DNA from 3 places in the Leclercia sp. W6 genome. Region 2 is predicted to be linked to each of the others. Evidence: predicted binding sites of a transcription regulator. Region 2 holds the regulator's gene; each other region holds the start of a gene.
What was found. The regulator CRP, encoded in region 2, controls carbon source genes, mostly activating them, when cyclic AMP is high. The targets are predictions, from matches to a motif close to ATGTGANNNNNNTCACAT.
Positions count from the first base shown of each region.

Region 1: the regulator CRP is predicted to act here: its motif matches at 3,857-3,874, upstream of DVA43_RS01460 (YfcZ/YiiS family protein).
Region 3: the regulator CRP is predicted to act here: its motif matches at 4,072-4,089, upstream of azuC (stress response protein AzuC).

Region 1 covers NZ_CP031104.1:286,136-293,035, reverse strand. Annotated here, with positions in the region: gene fadJ (fatty acid oxidation complex subunit alpha FadJ) at 1-2,002, opposite strand, end outside; gene fadI (acetyl-CoA C-acyltransferase FadI) at 2,002-3,312, opposite strand; gene DVA43_RS01460 (YfcZ/YiiS family protein) at 3,468-3,752, opposite strand; gene fadL (long-chain fatty acid transporter FadL) at 4,124-5,446, shown strand; gene mlaA (phospholipid-binding lipoprotein MlaA) at 5,494-6,246, opposite strand; gene DVA43_RS01445 (formate/nitrite transporter family protein) at 6,562-6,900, shown strand, end outside.
Region 2 covers NZ_CP031104.1:4,080,906-4,087,805, forward strand. Annotated here, with positions in the region: gene DVA43_RS19900 (aspartate aminotransferase family protein) at 1-741, shown strand, start outside; gene DVA43_RS19905 (YccS/YhfK family putative transporter) at 821-2,908, opposite strand; gene crp (cAMP-activated global transcriptional regulator CRP) at 2,966-3,598, opposite strand; gene DVA43_RS19915 (OsmC family protein) at 3,908-4,312, shown strand; gene DVA43_RS19920 (phosphoribulokinase) at 4,403-5,272, opposite strand; gene DVA43_RS19925 (YheU family protein) at 5,303-5,521, opposite strand; gene DVA43_RS19930 (hydrolase) at 5,524-6,540, opposite strand; gene mdcA (malonate decarboxylase subunit alpha) at 6,828-6,900, shown strand, end outside.
Region 3 covers NZ_CP031104.1:690,543-697,442, forward strand. Annotated here, with positions in the region: gene DVA43_RS03400 (hypothetical protein) at 1-148, shown strand, start outside; gene DVA43_RS03405 (YecH family metal-binding protein) at 216-455, shown strand; gene ftnA (non-heme ferritin) at 489-986, opposite strand; gene yecR (YecR family lipoprotein) at 1,193-1,534, opposite strand; gene DVA43_RS03420 (RpiB/LacA/LacB family sugar-phosphate isomerase) at 1,828-2,466, shown strand; gene DVA43_RS03425 (MFS transporter) at 2,508-3,929, opposite strand; gene azuC (stress response protein AzuC) at 4,141-4,224, shown strand; gene DVA43_RS03435 (DUF2766 family protein) at 4,321-4,572, shown strand; gene DVA43_RS03440 (non-heme ferritin-like protein) at 4,740-5,243, opposite strand; gene DVA43_RS03445 (DJ-1 family glyoxalase III) at 5,788-6,345, shown strand; gene araF (arabinose ABC transporter substrate-binding protein AraF) at 6,661-6,900, shown strand, end outside.

The sequences.
Region 1 (6,900 bases), 1.2 Mb from region 2:
TATCCATATAGCGGAACGGGCCACCCAGGAAAGGTGGGAAACCAATGCCAAAGACGGCGCCAATGTCGCCATCGCGGGCATTTTTAATGATCTTCTCATCAAAGCAGCGCGCCGCTTCGTTGAGCATCATCATCACGCAGCGTTCCGCGCACTGGGTCGCAGAGAGTTTGCCCTCGCCGCCAGACTTAATAAGCCCATAAATCGCCGGGTCGACCCGCTTCTTGCTTTTACGCCCTTTTAGGTCGTAAAGATAGAAACCGCGGCCATTTTTTCTGCCTTTGCGATCGTCATTCAAAATTGCAGAAACAATGTTTGCGGGCGCGCTAAACCGTTCGCCGTAAGCGCTTTCCAGCACAGGTATAATTTTAGTGCCGGTATCGATTCCCACCTCATCCAAAAGTTGGATTGGGCCAACGGGGAAACCAAACTTCACCAGCGCATTATCGATATGCTCGACCTTTTCGCCTTCGGTCAGCAGGCGCATGGCCTCGTTGATATAGGGGGCCAGAATGCGGTTGACGTAGAACCCGGCTTTATCAGCCACCACCACCGGCGTTTTGCCCTGCATTTTTGCCAGCTTAACGACGGTGGCAACGGTCTGCGGGCTGGTTCCGGCATGGGGGATAACCTCCACCAGCGGCATTTTTTCTACCGGACTAAAGAAATGCAGCCCGATCACCTGCTCAGGGCGCGCGGCCTGGGCCGCAATATCGCCGATAGGCAATGAGGAGGTATTAGAGGCAAAAATGGTGTGCGGCGCACAGTTCGCTTCGATCTCGGCCACCATCTGCTGTTTCAGCGCCAGGTCTTCAAATACTGCCTCAATCACCACATCGCGATGACGGAATCCGCTGTAGTCAGTGGTGCCGGAGATCAGCGCCATCTGGCGATCGCGCTCGCTGGCTTTGATATGGCGGCGTTTGACCTTTTTATCAAGCAGCTGCCAGCTGTACTGCAGGGCGTGGTTGATCCCTTTCGGGTTGATGTCTTTGATCCGCACCGGTAATTTGCCTTTGCTGGCGCTGACGAAGGCGATCCCGCCCCCCATCAGGCCACCGCCCAGCACGCCAATTGACGCCAGCGGCGCAGGCTCGGCTTCGCTGCCGGGATCTTTTTTCACGTCGGTGCTGGCAAAAAAGATGCTGCGCAGCGCCTGAGACTGCGGCGTCATCGCCAGCTCGCCAAAGGCTTTCGCTTCTGCGGCATAGCCGCTGCTGCTGCCCTGGGTCAGACCGGTATGAATAACCTCAAGAATGCGTTTTGTCGCCGGGTAGTTGCCCTGGGTTTTTTGCTCGGTTTTGTTCGCCACCATTTTGAACAGCAGCGTACGCCCCAGTGGGCCTGCCAGCACGCGCTCGCGCACCGGTAAGCGACGGCTGTCGGGTTTGCCTTTCAGCGCGCGCGCCACGGCGGCCTCCAGCAGAATGGAATGCGGAACCACCTCATCCACCAGCCCGACTTTCAGGGCCTGGCGTGGGCGCAGCTGTTTGCCGGCGAGGATCATCTCCAGCGCCGTGCTGACGCCCACCAGACGCGGCAGGCGCTGGGTGCCGCCTGAGCCCGGCAGTAAGCCAAGCTGTACCTCCGGCAGGCCCAGCACCGTTTTGGCGTCGTCGGTACAAATTCGTCCGTGGCAGGCCAGCGCCAGCTCCAGGCCGCCGCCGAGACAGGCGCCGTTGATCGCCGCAATCACCGGAATGGTCAGGGCATGAATTTCGGCCATGATCTGCTGCCCCTGACGGGCCAGATCTTCCGCTGCCTGGGCGCTTTCGGCGCGGGCAATCATGTTGATATCGGCCCCGGCGATAAAGTTATCCGGCTTGGCCGAGATAAATACCAGCCCGCGCAAAGCTTTGTTTTCTCGCACCTGTTTGAGGATAGCGCGAACCTGACCGCCAAACTCCGCTTTCAGGGTATTCATCTTTTCGCCTGGGGCGTCAATGGTGACTACCGCCACGTTGTCCGGACGTACGTCCAGGGTGAATGCCGTTGTCATCTCCATTACTCTGCCTCCAGAACCATTGCGGCACCCAGGCCACCCGCAGCACAGGCGGTGACCAGTCCAAACCCACCGCCGCGACGGCGCAACTCATGCAGCGTCTGGGTGATCATCCTCGCCCCGGTCGCCGCAAAGGGGTGACCGTAGGCAATGGAGCCCCCCAGCACGTTAAATTTGCTTTCGTCCACTTCGCCGGTGGCGTGGGCGCGGCCCAGCACATCCCGGGCAAAACGGTCGCTTGCCAGCAGTTTCAGGTTAGCCAGAGTCTGGGCGGCAAAGGCTTCATGCATGTCGATGAGCGTCAGATCGCCCATCGTCAGTCCGGCACGCTCCAGCGCCAGCGGCGTGGACCAGGCCGGCCCCAGCAGCATGTCCTGCCAGACATCAATGGCGGTAAAGGCATAGCTGCGCAGATAGCCGAGCGGCTTCAGGCCCAGCTCTCTGGCGCGGGATTCGGTCATCAGGATCACCGCTGCCGCGCCATCGGTTAACGGTGTGCTGTTCGCCGCCGTGACGGTGCCATGTTTGCGGTCGAATGCCGGACGCAGTTTCGCGTAATCCGCCAGCGTAGAGGTGCCGCGAATATTGTTATCCTGGCTTAGCGGTTCGCGATACGGCGGGGTGTAGGCGGTCATCACCTCCTCCGCCAGCTTGCCTTCTGCCCAGGCTTCTGCGGCGCGCTGATGCGAGCGGTGCGCCAGGGCATCCTGCTGCTCACGGGTGATGCCATAGGTTTTCGCCATCTGTTCGGCGGTATCCCCCATTCGCAGCCCGGTGGAGTATTCCGCCACGGCGGGCGGAACAGGAAGGAGATCGCGCAGACGCAGGCGCGAGAACAGTGACAGCCGCTGCCCAGTGGTGCGGGCCTTGTTGACGTCTACCAGCACGCGCGCGAGCTTTTTGCTGACGCCAATCGGTAACACGGACGAGGAGTCTGCGCCCCCGGCTATCCCGGCGCGAATGGTGCCGGTTATCAGGCTTTCTGCCACGTTCGCCACCGCCTGAAAGCTGGTGGCGCAGGCGCGGCTGACGCTGTAGGCATCGGTGTGGACATTCATTCCGGTGCCCAGCACGATTTCACGGGCGATATTCGGCGCTTCCGGCATTTGCACCACCTGGCCAAAGACCAGCTGTTCAATCACCTCGGGTGGGATTTCACTGCGAGCCAGCAGCTCCCCTACAACCATTTTTCCCAGATCGACGGCAGGTACGCCATGATACGCCGTCGCCTGACGGGCAAATGGCGTGCGTAATCCACTGACAATGGCAATGCGATCCCCCTGACGGGTGATTAGCGGTAATGCCTGACTCATAACGCTCCCCTGTGAATAACAAATGCGCAAAGTGGTCTGACCTGATAACAGTCTTAACTAAATTTTTACATTAGCCAATCGGGGAGAGGAAAAATTGCGAGCGAACACACAGAGAGGAGACGAAACGCCTCCCGGAAGGGAGGCGCGGGAAGGGCTTAACGCAGACCGAGTTGAAAAATCAGGGATTCTGCTTCGCAGCTGAACACGAAGTCGATGTCCAGACGAACGCCGCCTTCCACTTCGGTGAAGTTGGCGTTGATTGCGCACGGTTCGGACTCCACGCTGCGGGCTTTTTCGGTCAGCGCGGCCAGCGTCTCTTCGGCGTCGGCACGGCGGGTAAACTCACGGCTGTAAGAGGCGGTGCAATCCGTGTTGTCCACAATGGTGCCCACATCCATACAGCAGCAAACCGGGGTTTCATCAGCACTGCATTTACTCATAGTAGATTTCCTCTTCATTCGCGCATGGCGCGAGATAAACACGATGCTGATATTTTACGCGCCGGGCGGGAGCGGCTCCAGTTGTTAATGGCTTTAAACCGGGTAAGTGAGCAATATCACAAGTAAAAATGATCTAAAACAAAAATCACCCATTAGGAGGACGCGAACTGGTCACAATTTTGCCAACCAGATCCCGTTTCGAAAAACATATCGGTAAATATTCATAAACACCCTTGCAACATTCTATCTGGTCAGACCTATACTCTCGCCACTGGTCTGATTTCTAAGTGTTACCACAGACCCTACACTTCGCGCTCCTGTTACGGTATGTAACAAAAATTGAATAAAAATAACTCAATGAGGTTATGGTCATGAGCCAGAAAACCCTGTTCAAAAAAACTGCGCTGGCAGTCGCAGTGGCAATCGTTTCCACCTCCGCCTGGTCAGCGGGCTTTCAGTTGAATGAGTTCTCTTCCTCAGGCCTGGGCCGCGCCTATTCCGGGGAAGGTGCTATCGCTGATGACGCAGGGAACGCGAGCCGTAACCCTGCCCTGATCATGATGTTTGATCGTCCTACCTTCTCCGCAGGCGCCATCTTTGTTGACCCTGATGTGGATATCTCCGGACGCTCGCCAACGGGCGCAAGCCTGAACGCGGATAACATCGCGCCAACAGCGTGGGTGCCAAACCTGCACTTTGTCGCACCAATCAACGATCAATTCGGCTGGGGCGCATCAGTCACCTCTAACTACGGACTGGCGACCGAGTTCAATAACAACTACGCAGCAGGGGCATACGGCGGTACCACCGACCTGGAGACCCTCAACCTGAACCTGAGCGGTGCTTATCGCCTGGATAATCACTGGAGTTTCGGTGTTGGCTTTGATGCGGTCTATGCGAAAGCGAAAATTGAGCGCTACGCGGGTGACCTGGGTCGCATCGTTGCAGGCTCCGGCGCATTACCTCCGGCTCTGGCACGACAGGTCGCGGGGATCCCGGGAGATACCCAGATTGCCTACCTGAAAGGTGATGAGTGGGGCTTTGGCTGGAACGCCGGTATTCTGTATGAAATCGATAAGAACAACCGGTATGGCTTGACCTACCGCTCTGAAGTGAAAATCGATTTCGATGGCGACTATAAGAGCAGCCTGCCTTCAGCCTATAATCAGATCCTCGGCAACTTTGGTCTGCCAATGGGGACGGATGGCCGCACCACTGGCGGTTCTCTGACCCTGAATTTACCTGAGATGTGGGAACTGTCCGGTTATAACAGAGTCGCGCCGCAATGGGCCATCCACTATAGCCTGACCTACACGAGCTGGAGCCAGTTCCAGGAGCTGAAAGCGACTAACAGCGGCGGTGATACGCTTTTCTATAAAGATGAAAGCTTCCGTGACGCTTACCGCATCGCACTGGGTACCACCTACTATATGGACGATAACTGGACATTCCGTACCGGTATCGCCTTCGATGACAGCCCGGTTCCGGCAGACAAACGCTCTATCTCCATTCCGGATCAGGATCGCTTCTGGCTGAGCGCCGGTGCGACCTATGCATTCAACAAAGATGCCTCCATCGATGCGGGTGTCTCTTATATGCATGGTCAGAAAGTGACGTTCCAGGAAGGTCCGTATGAGTTCTCTTCTGAAGGTAAAGCCTGGCTCTATGGCATGAACTTCAACTACGCGTTCTAATCACGCAGGGATAAAAAAAGGCGAGCCTCGCGCTCACCTTTTCTTTTTTATTCCGCATCAATCTCGGAGAGTTCATTCTCGATCGCTTTCGCGTTCGGGTTCTCTTCCGGTTTCAGCTTACCGCCGTTAGCAATGAAGTCGTGATTCTGGAAGTACGCTTCACGCACCATGAGATACGGATCGGAAGACTGACGCAGCAGACCGTCTGAATCCAGCAGTTGCGCGCGCGTCTCCACCCCTTCCAGCGTCCATTTACCCACCGACAGCGGCCAGGTCAGCCACGACAGCACCGGATAGAGCGTATCGACCATATCACCGCCGTCATCACGCAACGTGAAGCTACCGTAGAACGGCAGATGCACATACGGACCGTAACCCACATTGTAGTGACCCAGCGTACTACCGAAACGGTGCGGCTGTTCGCGCTGCAGCTTCGGATTCGCCATCCCGGCAACGTCAATAAAGCCACCCATCCCTAACAGGGTGTTCAGGAAGAAGCGGGTAAAGTGGACCATCCCCTGATAGGGATCGCCCTGCAGGAAGTAGTTCGCCATCACCGCTGGCTCTTCGAGGTTGCTGGTGAAGTTGCTCAGCCCGTTACGGGCAGGTTGTGGAACATAATCCCGCCATGCCACCGCAACCGGACGCACCACATACGGATCCAGCACGTTATAGTTGAAGTTGTACATGGTGCGGTTAAATCCTTCCAGAGGATCGGAGCGCCCCTGCTGCTCGCCAGAGCTGGCGCAGCCCATCAGCAACGTGGTGCTCAACGCAACCACCGACAGCCGAAGTTTCATATCTTTCTCCCTGTTAAGTATGGCTATCAGCAAAAGCCATCCGTCATGGCGCTTTCGCGCTCTGTCTGTAAACGTGTAAGTGATTGTATCAGCGCGTTTACTGATGTCTACGACCACAAATCGGGGCAATAAACACTCTCTGGTATGATCTCAGAATAGCCTGGCTTTAGGTTTTCGTTTGGCTGGCAATTTTATACGGCCTTTGCTGGCAATGTATCGCCTTTATTGCCATTACAGGAATTTAAGAGCTTCCCCACGGGCGGCGGGAGAAAAAGCGCTACGCTTAAAGGTATCTGCAACCTATGGAGCATTGCGATGGACGAGCTAAAAGAAGAAAAAATTGATAGCCATACCGAAGAGTTGGAAGTTGAAAGCGAGGAGAATCGCCGGGGAAAGAAGATTGAGGTTGACGAGGATCGCCTGCCCTCACGTGCAATGGCAATCCACGAACATATTCGCCAGGACGGTGAAAAGGAGCTGGAGCGCGACGCCATGGCGCTGTTCTGGTCGGCCATTGCCGCCGGATTATCGATGGGCGCCTCCCTGCTGGCGAAAGGGATTTTTCATGTCGAGCTTGAAGGGGTGCCCGGCGGCATAATCATCGAAAACATCGGATACACCTTTGGCTTTATTATCGTGATTATGGCGCGCCAG
Region 2 (6,900 bases):
TTTGGCCCGAAACCGGCCGACATCATCCACGTGCCGTTTAACGATCTGCATGCGGTAAAAGCGGTGATGGACGATCACACCTGCGCGGTGGTAGTTGAGCCGATCCAGGGTGAAGGCGGCGTGATGGCGGCAACGCCAGAATTCCTGCAGGGGCTGCGCGATCTGTGCGATCAGCACCAGGCCCTGCTGGTCTTTGACGAAGTGCAGAGCGGCATGGGCCGTACCGGGGATCTGTTTGCCTACATGCACTATGGCGTGACGCCGGACATCCTGACCAGCGCTAAAGCGCTCGGCGGCGGCTTCCCGGTGAGCGCGGTTCTCACCACCCAGGATATCGCCTCGGCATTCCACGTGGGCTCTCACGGCTCGACCTACGGCGGCAACCCGCTGGCGTGCGCGGTTGCCGGGGCGGCGTTCGATATCATCAATACCCCGGACGTGCTGAGCGGCGTCAATACAAAGCGCGAGCAGTTTGTGAAGCATCTTCAGCAGATCGATGCGCAGTACGATGTCTTCAGCGATATCCGTGGCATGGGGCTGTTGATTGGCGCCGAACTGAAGCCGCAATACAAAGGCCGGGCGCGCGATTTCCTCTACGCCGCCGCCAGTGAAGGGGCGATGGTGCTCAACGCCGGGCCGGACGTGATGCGCTTTGCGCCATCGCTGCTGGTGGAAAGCGCGGATATCGAAGAGGGGATGACCCGCTTTGCGCAGGCGGTGAAGCGGGTGATTCAGGGATAAGTGAGATGCCGGGTGGCGCTGCGCTTACCCGGCCTACAAGTCCGTAGGCCCGTGCAAGCGTAGCGCCGCCGGGCAAATGCTAGTACGGCCTCCGCTTCAGTCGCCGTATCAACCAGATGCCATGATGCGGACGCTGGCGCCACGCCACCGACGAAATGGTGTGCATGGTGTTCAAATGCCCCAGGGTGCGCTGCAGATGTTGTTCCAGCGTGCTCATGGGGCCTTGCGTCAGGGTCTCTGGCGCTTCCAGAATATTGCTGTCCCCACTCTCACCCGGCTCGTCATACTCCAGACGCTGCTGACAGCGCTGGAGGGCGATTTCACACGACTGCAAATAACGCTGCGCCAGGTCTGGCGTCAGCATCGTATGCTCCCGCGCCAGGGTCGTCATTGCGTTGATATGCTCCACGATAAACTGGCTGTGCGTCACCCAGAGTTTCATATCCGCCAGATATGCCGAATTGAAGCCTGGCTCCTGCATCGCCTGGTTGAGGGAGTTGAACAGCGCATTGTGCGCCTGATTGACCTTCATGCGCTGCCAGGCCAGCGGCGTGGGTTGCGGATCGTCGCTGAGGATCAGGCGGATGGCTTCCTGATCGGCCTCCAGCGCGTCGTGAGCGTTCTGCCGCAGCAATCCGCTCTGCCACTGCGGCCACAGCCAGACCATGCCGCCAAAGGCAATCAGGCAGCCAATCAGCGTATCGGCCAACCGGGCGATAATAAACTGCTCACCGTTGAGCGTAATCAGTTGCAGGCTGTACACCGCGGTCAGCGTAAAGCCCACGGTCGCCCAGCCGTAGCTCTTGCGAATGATCAGGTAGCTTACCAGCGTCACCAGCAGCATCCCCGCCAGGGTATAGCCTTCCGGGACGTGTAAGTGCAGGGTGATCCCCGCAATAATCAGCCCCGCCATCGTGCCGCCCGCCCGGTGGAGGATGCGCACCCGCGTGGCGCTGTAGCCGTTTTGCGTCACCAGCAGCACGGTCATTAAGATCCAGTAAGGCTTAGGCAGGTGCAGCGCCATCCCCATCAGGCTGGCGATACTCAGCATCACGCTGATACGGGCCGCATTGCGCAGGGCGGCAGACTTCAGCGACAGATAGCTTCTCAGGGCGGGGATCAGCGGCAGGCGTTTCTGCTTGTCTGCCATCAGGTCGCGGGGGTAGAGCGGGCGCTGAGTGCGGAGCACACGGGCAATACGGCTGAAGTGCCAGGCGCAGAACTGGCCCACCGGGTTATCCGGATGCTGGCGGGCGATTTTCTCCAGCGCGCCGAGCTGCTTGTCCATAGTGAAACGGGTGGGGTAGCGATGATAGAGAATGTCGTCAGCCAACACCCGTAGCCGGGCGGCGACGGTCTGTGCGTTCCAGCGGATCACCGCTTCGGCGTGACTGCGCTCCACCAGCTTTTGCACCTCCTGCGGATGATGCAGGCTGACGGAGATATGCTCCTGCAGATCCAGCCCCACCTGGAAGGTACGCAGCAGACGTTTGTATTCATGATTCCTGTTTGCCGCCAGCATATGCAGCTGCTGGTAGCACTGACTAATCAGGTCCACCACCTTCTGCTGGCGTGCCAGCAGCGGCGGCAGTGATTTTTCCGGGTCGGTATGCTGGGTCAGCAGGGTGTATTTCGCTTCGCAGTAATCGGCCAGCTGGCGGTAGAGCACGCTCAGGGATTCACGCAGCGGCTGCTCCCGCCACAGCCAGAACCAGAACCAGTTAAACAGACCGTACCAGAGTGTCCCCAGGGCGTAGATCAGCAGCGGCGCCCAGATCGGCATATTTCCCGCCAGACTGAGGGTAAAGATGGCCGCAATCAGCGAGGCGGGCAGCAGGCGGGCGTGCAGAGCGCTGATCTCCGCCGTGACCCCTAACGTCATCGCCAGGGCAGTCAGAATGAGGGGCAGCGGAATATCGCGCGCCAGCAGCAATTGCACGGCAAGACTACAGCCGGCAAACAAGCAGCCGCCAATCATCAGGCGTTTAAAAAAGCGTTTATGGGGCGTGTCGAGACCCGCAATGTTGCAGCAGGCGGGAACGAGAGAAAACAGAAGGCCGTATTGCAGGTAACCGAGAACTAAACCCACAGCCACAGGGAGACACAGCACCAGGGTTTGCCGCAGTGCGTAGTTAACTTCCGGGTGGTAAATGAGCCTGCGCCACATGGGTGAGAGAGACAAAAACGGCGTGTCATCGTGCGATGCCACGCCGTCTGAGCGGAATTAACGTGTTCCGTAAACCACGATGGTTTTACCGTGGGCGGAAATCAGATTCTGATCTTCCAGCATTTTCAAAATACGGCCCACTGTCTCACGGGAGCAACCGACGATCTGACCAATTTCCTGACGGGTAATTTTAATTTGCATACCGTCCGGGTGGGTCATGGCGTCTGGCTGTTTCGCCAGGTTCAGCAGCGTCTGAGCGATACGGCCCGTTACGTCCAGGAAGGCGAGGTTGCCCACTTTCTCGGAAGTAACCTGCAGACGGCGAGCCATCTGCGAAGAGAGGCGCATCAGGATATCCGGGTTAACCTGGATCAGCTGGCGGAACTTTTTATAAGAGATCTCAGCCACTTCACACGCGGTTTTCGCACGGACCCAGGCGCTACGCTCCTGACCTTCTTCAAACAGGCCCAGTTCACCGATAAAGTCTCCCTGATTCAGGTAAGAGAGGATCATCTCTTTGCCTTCTTCATCTTTGATCAGCACTGCCACTGAGCCTTTGACGATGTAATACAACGTTTCCGCTTTTTCACCCTGGTGAATCAGCGTGCTCTTCGATGGGTACTTATGAATGTGGCAATGAGACAAGAACCATTCGAGAGTCGGGTCTGTTTGCGGTTTGCCAAGCACCATGCGCTGTTATCCTCTGTTATAAGCTGGCTCCAGAGTCTGGCTCTGTACCTGTACTCTGGGGTTGCAATCGTATTCTTTCCCCTGCCTGGGGTCTGGCTGTCACACTGATTAGCAGCCTGTAATGTGTGATGTCCTCTGCATACATGTGCAACGTCAATGTATTACTGTAGCATCTCGACTGTTTTAGCATAGCTTTTGCCGCGTGTCTCCTGGTGTCTCGCTTCAGCTTGATGCAGGTCGACTTCCGTTGCCAGAATTGTTACTGGCGCGTAATCTGACAAGAAAAATGCAATCCTGGAGTGAGTTAAAATGCAAGCACGTGTGAAATGGGTTGAAGGTTTAACGTTTCTCGGTGAGTCCGCGTCGGGGCACCAGATTCTGATGGATGGCAACTCCGGTGATAAAGCACCCAGCCCGATGGAAGTGGTTCTGATGGCGGCGGGAGGATGCAGCGCTATCGACGTGGTATCGATTCTGCAAAAAGGGCGTCACGATGTGACCGACTGCGAAGTGAAACTGACCTCAGAGCGTCGGGATGAAGCGCCGCGTCTCTTCACCCATATCAACCTGCATTTCGTGGTGACCGGCAAAGCGCTGAAAGATGCTGCGGTATCCCGCGCGGTGGATCTCTCTGCGGAGAAGTACTGCTCCGTGGCGCTGATGCTGGAGAAAGCGGTCAATATTACCCATTCGTATGAAGTGATCGAGGCGTAAGTCCTGGATCAAACGCCGGGCGGCACTTCGTTTGCCCGGCCTACAGAACCTTGTAGGCCCGGTAAGCGTAGCGCCACCGGGCAACACGCCTCAATCGATCTTCTTCCCTTCCATTAACCGCTGCACCAGCGGCGTCATGATTAACTCCATCGCCAGCCCCATCTTCCCGCCCGGCACCACCAGCGTATTGATGTGTGAAATAAACGAACCCTGCAGCATCGCCAGCAGCCAGGGGTAATCGATATTGTCCAGATTGCGGAAATGGATCACCACAAAGCTCTCATCCAGCGACGGGATGCCTTTAGCGGCAAAGGGGTTAGAGGTGTCCACGGTCGGGACGCGCTGGAAGTTAATATGGGTGCGGGAAAACTGCGGCGTCAGGAAGTTGATGTAATCCTCCATGGAGCGAACCACCGAATCCATCACCGCCTCGCGGGAATGGCCGCGCTCGCTGGTATCCCGCGTCAGCTTCTGGATCCACTCCAGGTTTACAATGGGTACGACGCCCACCAGCAGATCGACATGGCGCGCCACGTCATGGTGCGGCGTAACGACCCCGCCGTGCAGACCTTCATAAAACAGCACATCCGTGGGTTCTGGCAGCGGCTGCCAGGGAGTGAAAGTGCCCGGAACCTGGTTCCAGGGTACCGCCTCGTCATAGGTATGCAGGTATTTGCGCGACTGGCCAGTGCCGCTTCGACCGTACTCTGCAAAGGTCTGCTCCAGCAGGCCAAAGTCGTTAGCATCGGGGCCAAAGTAGCTGATATGTTTGCCTAAATCACGGGCCTTGCGGATGGCCATATCCATCTCAGGGCGGGTGTAGCGGTGAAAGCTGTCGCCTTCCACTTCCGCGGCACGCAGATGCAGTTGCGAGAAGATCTTACGAAAGGCGAGGCTGGTGGTGGTGGTACCCGCACCACTCGATCCTGTGACGGCGATAACCGGATGTCTGGCGGACATAGCAACTCCCTGAGTGGAAAGATGTCGCGGTTAACCGCGAAATTGATTGCGAGGCATGATGTTGACGGTTTCGTGCAGCTCGGACCATACGACCAGCACCTCACCGCTTTGCAGCTGGCGCCTGACGTCAGCGACCTTCTGCTCAAGCGAACGTTCCTCTTCACCATAATCGGTGCCTTCGCGTAACACAAAACTTTCAATCAGATTATCCAGCGTTTCGGGAGCCAGATCTTGCCAGGGAATAATCATGTTTATTTTTCCAGATAGGGGGTCAGCCAGTCCGGGATACGTGTCTCCAGCCACATCTGTGGTCGGCGCAGCGTTCCGCTGATAAAGCCCACGTGTCCGCCATGTTCGGTCAGCTGATACTGTACGTTTGCCGGTAAATGTTCCGGCGCCGGAATCGAATGATGATCCATAAACGGATCGTCTTTCGCATGAATGATCAGCGTAGGCCGGGTGATTTGATTCAGCAATGGCATGGCGCTGCACTGACGATAGTAGTCAATCGCATCGGCAAAACCGTGAATTTTCGCGGTGATCAGATCGTCAAATTCACGAATGCGCCGCATGCGCTTGAGCTGCTCGAGGTTTATCGGCAGCGAGCCCGGATAGGCCTTCAGTTTACGTGAGGCGTTGCCTTTCAGCAGGTTAAGCAGGTAGCGCTGATACACGCGCGAAAAGCCCTTATCCATATGATAGCTGCACTGTTCCAGCATAAACGGGGCAGAGACGATGACGGCGGCATCCAGCGGGATCGTGTCCCCCTCTTTCGCCAGCAGGCAGGCGAGCATGTTTCCCCCCAGCGAATAGCCCACCGCAGCGGTGGGGGCCGGGCCGTGAGTCTCCGCCAGCCAGCGCAGGAACCAGGTGCCATCTTCTGTTTCGCCGGAGTGATAGATGCGTTTCTGGCGATTGGGTTCGCCGCTACAGCCTCTGAAATGCATCACCACGCCCAGCCAGCCGCGCGCTTTTGCCGCCTGAATCAGGCCGTGAGCATAGGGGCTGTGCAGGCTGCCCTCCAGACCATGAAAGACCACCAGCCGGGGTTTGTGCTGTGCCTTAGAGGGATCTTCACTCCATGCCAGATCCACAAAGTCATCATCCGGCAGGTCGAGTCGCTGCCAGACGGGAGTAAAAAGCACTTTACGGCGGATGAGACGCGGCAGCATGGTTTGCAGATGGCGGTTCGACAGGCCCCGCATAGGGACAAAGGTCGCGCTCTCGTCGGGCGTAAAGTTAAATTCAGATGGGATTGTCTGCGTCATAACGGTGTGATGTTAATTCTTCTCAATCGTTCACTATACCTTCCGAATCGGCTCCTGTTTATAAAAAGCCACGCGATTGCGCGAACGCCTCTCCTCACAGCGCCCTTTTTTGGCCCGTAGCCTGTTGTTTAACAACGTCAAATGATCCCGATCACAATTAATTGCCTTCTTTATTACTCTCAGGCTAACGATTCTGTTCCAGGCTTAATTGATGCCTTTATCACCAGGGTGCAGACTTAACTCAACGTTAAGCAAATCTAAAGATGTGCTGAATCAGGAGGTTAACAATGTTATCAGGGCAAACGCCAGCCCGGAACTGGAATACGCGTCGCACTGAAAAAGCGCGCCGCCTGGCTTCCG
Region 3 (6,900 bases), 1.6 Mb from region 2:
AGATGAGTGGATTATTGAAAACGTCGAATGGTTGACCGATCTCTTTTTCGACCACGGCATTCCGCTGGAGACCGCCAGCTATCGCCAGTTTTATCAGGCGGTCAATAAACAGGACTGGCGCTGCACCAGCTGTGCGGGTTGCATGTAAACCTGCGCCAGCGCAAAACGTTGCGGGGAGGAAAGGGTTAGGCTGCGCCTTTTCTTCTGGAGGGTTTATGGCATCCATTCATGGGCATGAAGTGCTGACGATGATGATCGAGTCCGGTGAGCAATACAGCGAAGAGAGTCTGATTGCTGCGATTACGGCGCGTTTTGGTGACGAGGCGCGTTTTCATACCTGTTCAGCCGCGGACATGACGGCGGCGGAGCTGGTGACATTTCTGGCGGCGCGCGGTAAATTCATTCCGCAGGCGTCGGGTTTTTCAACTCATGAAAGTAAAATCTGCCGCCATTAAAAATTTGCGGCGCCAGATGGCGCCGCATGAATATTAATTTTGGGCATCGAGCGTCGACAGCTCTTTATCAATAAAGTACAACCCTTCACCCGATTTTCCGGCCAGTGAAAGTTTATCGAGAACCGATTTAAACAGCTTCTCTTCTTCATGCTGTTCTGCCACATACCATTGCAGGAAATTAAAGGTAGGATAATCCTGGCTGGTCATTGCTGCGTGTACCAGTTCATTAATTTTTTGCGTGATCAGCTGTTCATGCTCGTAGGTAGCGCGGAACAGTTCATCTAATGAGGCATATTCTGCAAACGGCGATGCCACCGGGTTGATGCGCGGCAGGCTGCCAGTATCCGTAAGATAATCAAAGAGACGCTGCATGTGTGTCATCTCTTCCTGGGCGTGACGACGCATAAACGCCGCCGCGCCTTCAAAACTGTGATAGCTACACCAGGCACTCATCTGTTGATAGAGCAGGGAGGAGTAAAGCTCCAGATTCATTTGCTCATTGAGCTTGTCGATCATTTCACTTTTAAGCATGGTGTGGCTCCGTTTTATTATTAACTGGTCAACGTGAGCGTCACTATAATTTGTTATTTATTTATTTGCAAAAAGTAAAATAAATATTTAAGCGATCATAATGCGAATGGGAATAAAACGCATTGCGCGTAGCTTAAATATATTAATGAGAATTATTCTGTTTCGTGTTCAGAATATTATTGCCAGCAGAAGCGCTGGCAACGAAATTAGTAATAAGCCGATGTTGTAACGGCAGGGGCGGGGGCGTAACCGTGGCACTGATACTGGATAGTGACGGTTTTGTTCAGACACAGCGAGCCGCTGATCACGCTGCAGGTTTCGATCGGCTGACCGTAGGCCTGGGCCGTGCTGTATCCCATGGCCTGACATTCGCGGGTGGCAGTGCCACTTGTTACATAGGCATCATCATAAGAGGTCTGGAATAGTGGCTGACCATAATCAAGCCTGACGACCCCCGAGGTGACATCGACGCTGCTCACTTCAGCCTTGCGGGTGATGCCGCAACCTGCCAGTAACAGCACCAGACCGACCGTGCATAATCTCTTCATAGAACACTCTGAATGCGTTGAAATAACCTATACTAACGCCAGACGTAAAGCGCAATGCCAGGAATAACCACCTGTTCTCTCTTTTCTCTTCGCCACGACCATCCGGCTCCTTCAATCATAAGCCATCCTTTTGCGAACCGGTGTTCACATCTCTCTTCATCGAAATTGTGAGCGCATCTTTGTTTTTTGAAACTATTTTTCACTTAATTTGAAAGTACGTTTGCTTAGTAGTAAGGTGAGTCAGGTAAGCTATTCACAGCGGGGTGCCCCGCATCGCATTCAGGAGACGAAGTATGAAAATTGCACTGATGATGGAAAACAGCCAGGCGCAAAAAAACGCCATCATCCTCAAGGAATTGAACGCCGTTGCTGAAGAGAAAGGTTTCCCGGTTTATAACGTTGGGATGAGCGACGAAAACGATCACCACCTGACCTATATTCACCTGGGGATCATGGCGAGCATTCTGCTGAACTCTAAAGCGGTTGATTTCGTGGTGACCGGTTGCGGTACCGGCCAGGGTGCGCTGATGTCCCTGAACATCCACCCGGGCGTGGTGTGTGGCTACTGCATCGATCCTGCTGACGCCTTCCTGTTTGCACAGATCAACAATGGTAACGCACTCGCCCTGCCATTTGCCAAAGGCTTCGGCTGGGGCGCAGAGCTGAACGTGCGCTTTATCTTTGAAAAAGCCTTCACTGGCCGTAAAGGCGAAGGTTATCCGCCAGAGCGTAAAGAGCCTCAGGTTCGCAACGCGGGCATCCTGAACCAGGTGAAAGCGGCTGTGGTGAAAGAGAACTATCTCGACACCCTGCGCGCCATCGATCCAGAGCTGGTTAAAACTGCGGTTACCGGTCAGCGTTTCCAGCAGTGCTTCTTCGAGAACTGCCAGGATAAAGAGATCGAAGCCTTTGTCCGCGGTATTATCGGCTAAGTTGCTAACACTGATAAAAAGCCAGCTTGCGCTGGCTTTTTTTATGCCTGTTTTCTGGATACCGCACTGCCGGCATCTTTTACCAGCCGCAGGGTATCGACCATCCCCAGCAGACAGACCAGCGCAATGGCTACAAACGCCAGCCGGAAGCTGATGCCCGGTAGCGACGCCATCCCCAGCCATTCGCTACACACTTCGCCGATGCGGATCCCGATGGCGCCGAGGGTGATCCCCAGCCCCACTGCCAGCTGGGTGGCGGTGGAAAATAGGGTGTTGGCATAGCTCATCTGCGGCGAAGGCACATCCGCAAAAGCAAGGGTACTGATGGCGGTAAACTGAATGGAACGGAACACGCCGCCCAGATAAAGGATCAGCATAATGAGCCACACCGGGGTTTGTGGAGTCAGGAAAGCGCAGGCCAGCAGAGCCAGCACGTTCAGCGCGCCGTTGATTAGAAGTAGCTTCTTAAACCCCAGCCCGCGAATCAGTGGCGTGGTTGCCGGTTTGATGGTCAGGTTGCCGACAAAGACGGCCAGCACCAGCAAACCGGAGTGGAACGCATCCATGCCGAATCCTACCTGAAAGAGCAGCGGCAGCAAAAACGGCACGGCGCTGATGGAGGCGCGAAACAGCGACCCGCCGTACATCGTCACCCGAAAGGTGGGTACCTGCAAGGCGTCGAGGCGGATCATCGGCCACTCGGCGCGCCGGAAATGGCGCAGGGCATAAATCATGGTCACCATCCCTGTTGCCAGCAGCGCAAGGGTCATGCCTGTATTCATCTCCTGCGCCCCCATCATCTCCATGGCATAGACCAGACTCACCATCGCCACCGAGGTGGCGATAAAGCCCGGCGTATCGAACGGGCGACGGGCCTCTTCATAGATATCGGGAATAATGCGCAGCGCCAGCACGATAGCTATCAGCCCTAACGGCACGTTAATAAAGAAGATCCAGCGCCAGTTGGCATAGCTGGTAATAAAGCCTCCCAGCGGCGGGCCGATGATGGGTGCCACCAGCGCGGGCCAGGTGAGGGTGGCGATGGCGGTAATCAACAGGTGCTTAGGCGTGGTGCGCAATACGGCAAGGCGGCCTACCGGCACCATTAATGCACCGCCCATTCCCTGCAGTATGCGCATGGCGATGAACTGATCCACGCTGGTGGCGAGACCGCACAGCACCGAGGCGAGAGTGAAGATCGCCAGGGCAAGGGTGAACACCTTACGCGCGCCAAAGCGATCGGCGATCCAGCCGCTGGCCGGAATAAGCACCGCCAGGGTGATGAGGTAGGCGCTGATCCCGAGATTAAGATCGACCGCCTGCACGCCAAAGCTTTTCGCCATATCGGGTAACGCCGTGGCGATCACCGTGCCGTCAAGAAACTCCATAAAGAACGCGCCGGCTACCAGCAGCGCGGCGGGAGAGATCCCGCTGGCCGCTTTGCCGGAGTGATTTTCGGTCATTTTTCTCTGCCACTTAAAAATTTTTTTAAAAATTTACGGGAACACGTTGTGCGTTAATACACTGAATTATATTCATTTTTAATCGGAACATCGTTTTGTTTTAAATAAACTGCCGTGATGAATATCACAAAAACATTGATTTTTGTGATGGAGGTCATATTATAGCCGCATCAACAATAACACCTGCATAACACTTAGCCGGAGCATACCGATGAAATTGCGCAAGATCCTGAAAAGCATGTTCGAATCCTACTGCAAGACCTTTAAGGACGTACCGCCAGGCGCGATGTTCTGATAAGAAAAACCTGCTCCGGCAGGTTTTTTTGTGCCTGTACGCCGCATCAGGGCTGACGTTTTGCTACTATGACGGCCTTTCAAACAGGAGAAGCCTATGTCTCAAAACCTGAGTGCCGATCAGGAACTGATCTCTGACGTCGTTGCATGCCAGCTGGTCATCAAACAAATTCTTGATGTGATTGAAATCATTGCGCCCGCAGAAGTCCGCGAGAAAATGTCCAGTCAGCTGAAAAACATCGATTTCGCCAGCAATCCTGCGTCGGCCGACCCTGTTACGCTGCGCGCCGTACAGAAAGCCATTGCGCTGATCGAACTGAAGTTCACGCCGCAGGGCGAGTCTCACTAAAATAAACCGGTGTTTTGAATTTACAAACGGTTTTGTGAGAATAATGTGAACGGGCGACCCTGGGTCGCCCGGAACGAGAATTACATGAAGGTCTGCACCAGTAGGGTGGTAACGCTTTTGCAAAAAATTACCCGGCACAGGCCGGGTAATTTAGTTAACGCGCAGAATCAGTGATGCTGACGGCTGACGACGTTAAGCAACTGGCGATCGGTCTGTTCCAGACCCATGCCGGTGCGACGCGCCTGGCGAACTTCATCAAGGATGGTTTTGAGTAATACCCCATCCTGCTGCTGTTCTTTTTCAATATCATGCAGGAAGTTGAGCGTAGAAATATCTTTCATTTTCCGCGCTTCATCCGTTAATTGATTCAGCGTCTGACAGCGCTGCTCATACTCTTCCAGTGTGCGCTGGAAAACCGCTTCCAGGCAATTGCACTCTTCGTCAGTCATATCCACGGGTTTCAGAACCGGCATTGCGCCTGATGCTTTTAAAAAATCGAAAACGCGCATCATTTGCGTGACGTTGCTCTGCGCCTGGAGGCGCAGGAAGGTCGCGGAACCGGTTAGCTGATGTTCTGAACACCACTCGCTGAGGTGCAAAGAGAGATTTGACGCATGAAACTCGAGGTTCATCTGCGTGTTGAGCCTGGTGATCATATCCGAGACAGCCATATCCATTCCCTTTTCTTCGTTTATGTAACCAAAAAAATAATCATCATTAACGATAGTTCACTACAGAATAAAAGCATTCTGTTTTCCCTGTATGTGATCCCAAATTCATTTCAGGCATCAGGTAGAATTCATAATAACAGCGAATCCTTTATAAGAAAATCCTTATAAATATATTCTTACTAAACCTTACCCACCATCAGGAATTAAAAAAAATGAAGAATTTCGAGAAGAAAAGGGTGAGGATTTTCGTCAATAACTTATTGTAATATATAAATTTGTATGAATTTAATACTGCTCGAACAATGAAATTACTTTATGTCTTTCTCCGTCGCGGTGAAATAGGCGCTTAGCAAAAAAAATGATAATTATTCCTGCCAGGTGGAATACAGAAAATTCTGGTTTTTAATAGATTTTTACAGTTGGTGAAAATTGCGCCAGATCATTTTTGCTGAAAATAGTGCGATATGTGATCCCGCTGGAAGTTTTCCGCCCTGTACGCGGTGAAAATGAAACATTGTTTTATGTTTCACTAGCGGAGTTCATTATGGCAAAAGTAGCGGTGCTGCTGGCACCCGGATTTGAAGAGGCGGAAGCGATTATCACTATTGATATCTTACGCCGTCTCCACATTGAGGTAGAAACCCTGGCCTGCGCCGAGTCGCGCGCGGTGGTGAGCTACCATAATATCCCGATGGTGGCGGACAGCACCCTCAGCGAAAAACTCGACAGTTACTACGACGCGGTCGTTTTACCCGGCGGCCCGCAGGGCAGCGTGAATCTGGCGGCCAGTGCCGATGTGGTGCGTTTTGTCGCCGCGCATGACGAAGCGGGGAAATTTATCGCCCCAATCTGTTCGGCTGCGGCGCGCGTGCTGGGCGGCAATGGCCTGTTAAAAGGGCGTCGCTATGTCTGCTCGGGAGAACTCTGGCAGGAAATTCAGGACGGCGAATATGTCGATGCGCCAGTGGTGGAAGATGGCAACCTCATCAGCGGCAAGGGGCTGGGCCATGCCTTCGACTTTGCGCTGACGCTCTCAGCACGTCTGCTGGGTGATGAAGCACCGGTACGCGATCACGCCGAGCATATCTATTATCCCTGGTAATACGATGCCGGGCGCCAGCGCGCCCGGATCACAAGGATTTCTTAGCTAATCTTATGGACTAATCTGCTTTACCCCTTTCTATTTGTCAGACAAATACCTGCATATTTATGTCTTTTTCCGCTGAATCTATGTACGCAATTACTGTAATTCTGCGGTGTGATGGCGCTCTCTTATGGATGATTAATTTCCCGCTAAAACTATCTCAAGCAAATGCGCTTAATACACGCCTGGCGCTAATGCCTTGTTTTAAGTCCGATTAAAAACATTTTAGTTGTTATTCCCCTACAAATTAAAACGCTAAAGCTGGAGTTAACCATGCACAAATTTACTAAAGCGCTGGCGGCCATCGGTCTGGCTGCCGTTATGTCACAATCCGCTATGGCGGAGAACCTGAAGCTCGGTTTCCTGGTGAAGCAACCGGAAGAGCCATGGTTCCAGACAGAGTGGAAATTTGCCGATAAAGCCGGGAAAGATTTGGGTTTTGAAGTCATTAAAATTGCTGTGCCGGATGGTGAAAAAACGCTGAACGCTATCGACAGCCTGGCAGCCAGCGGC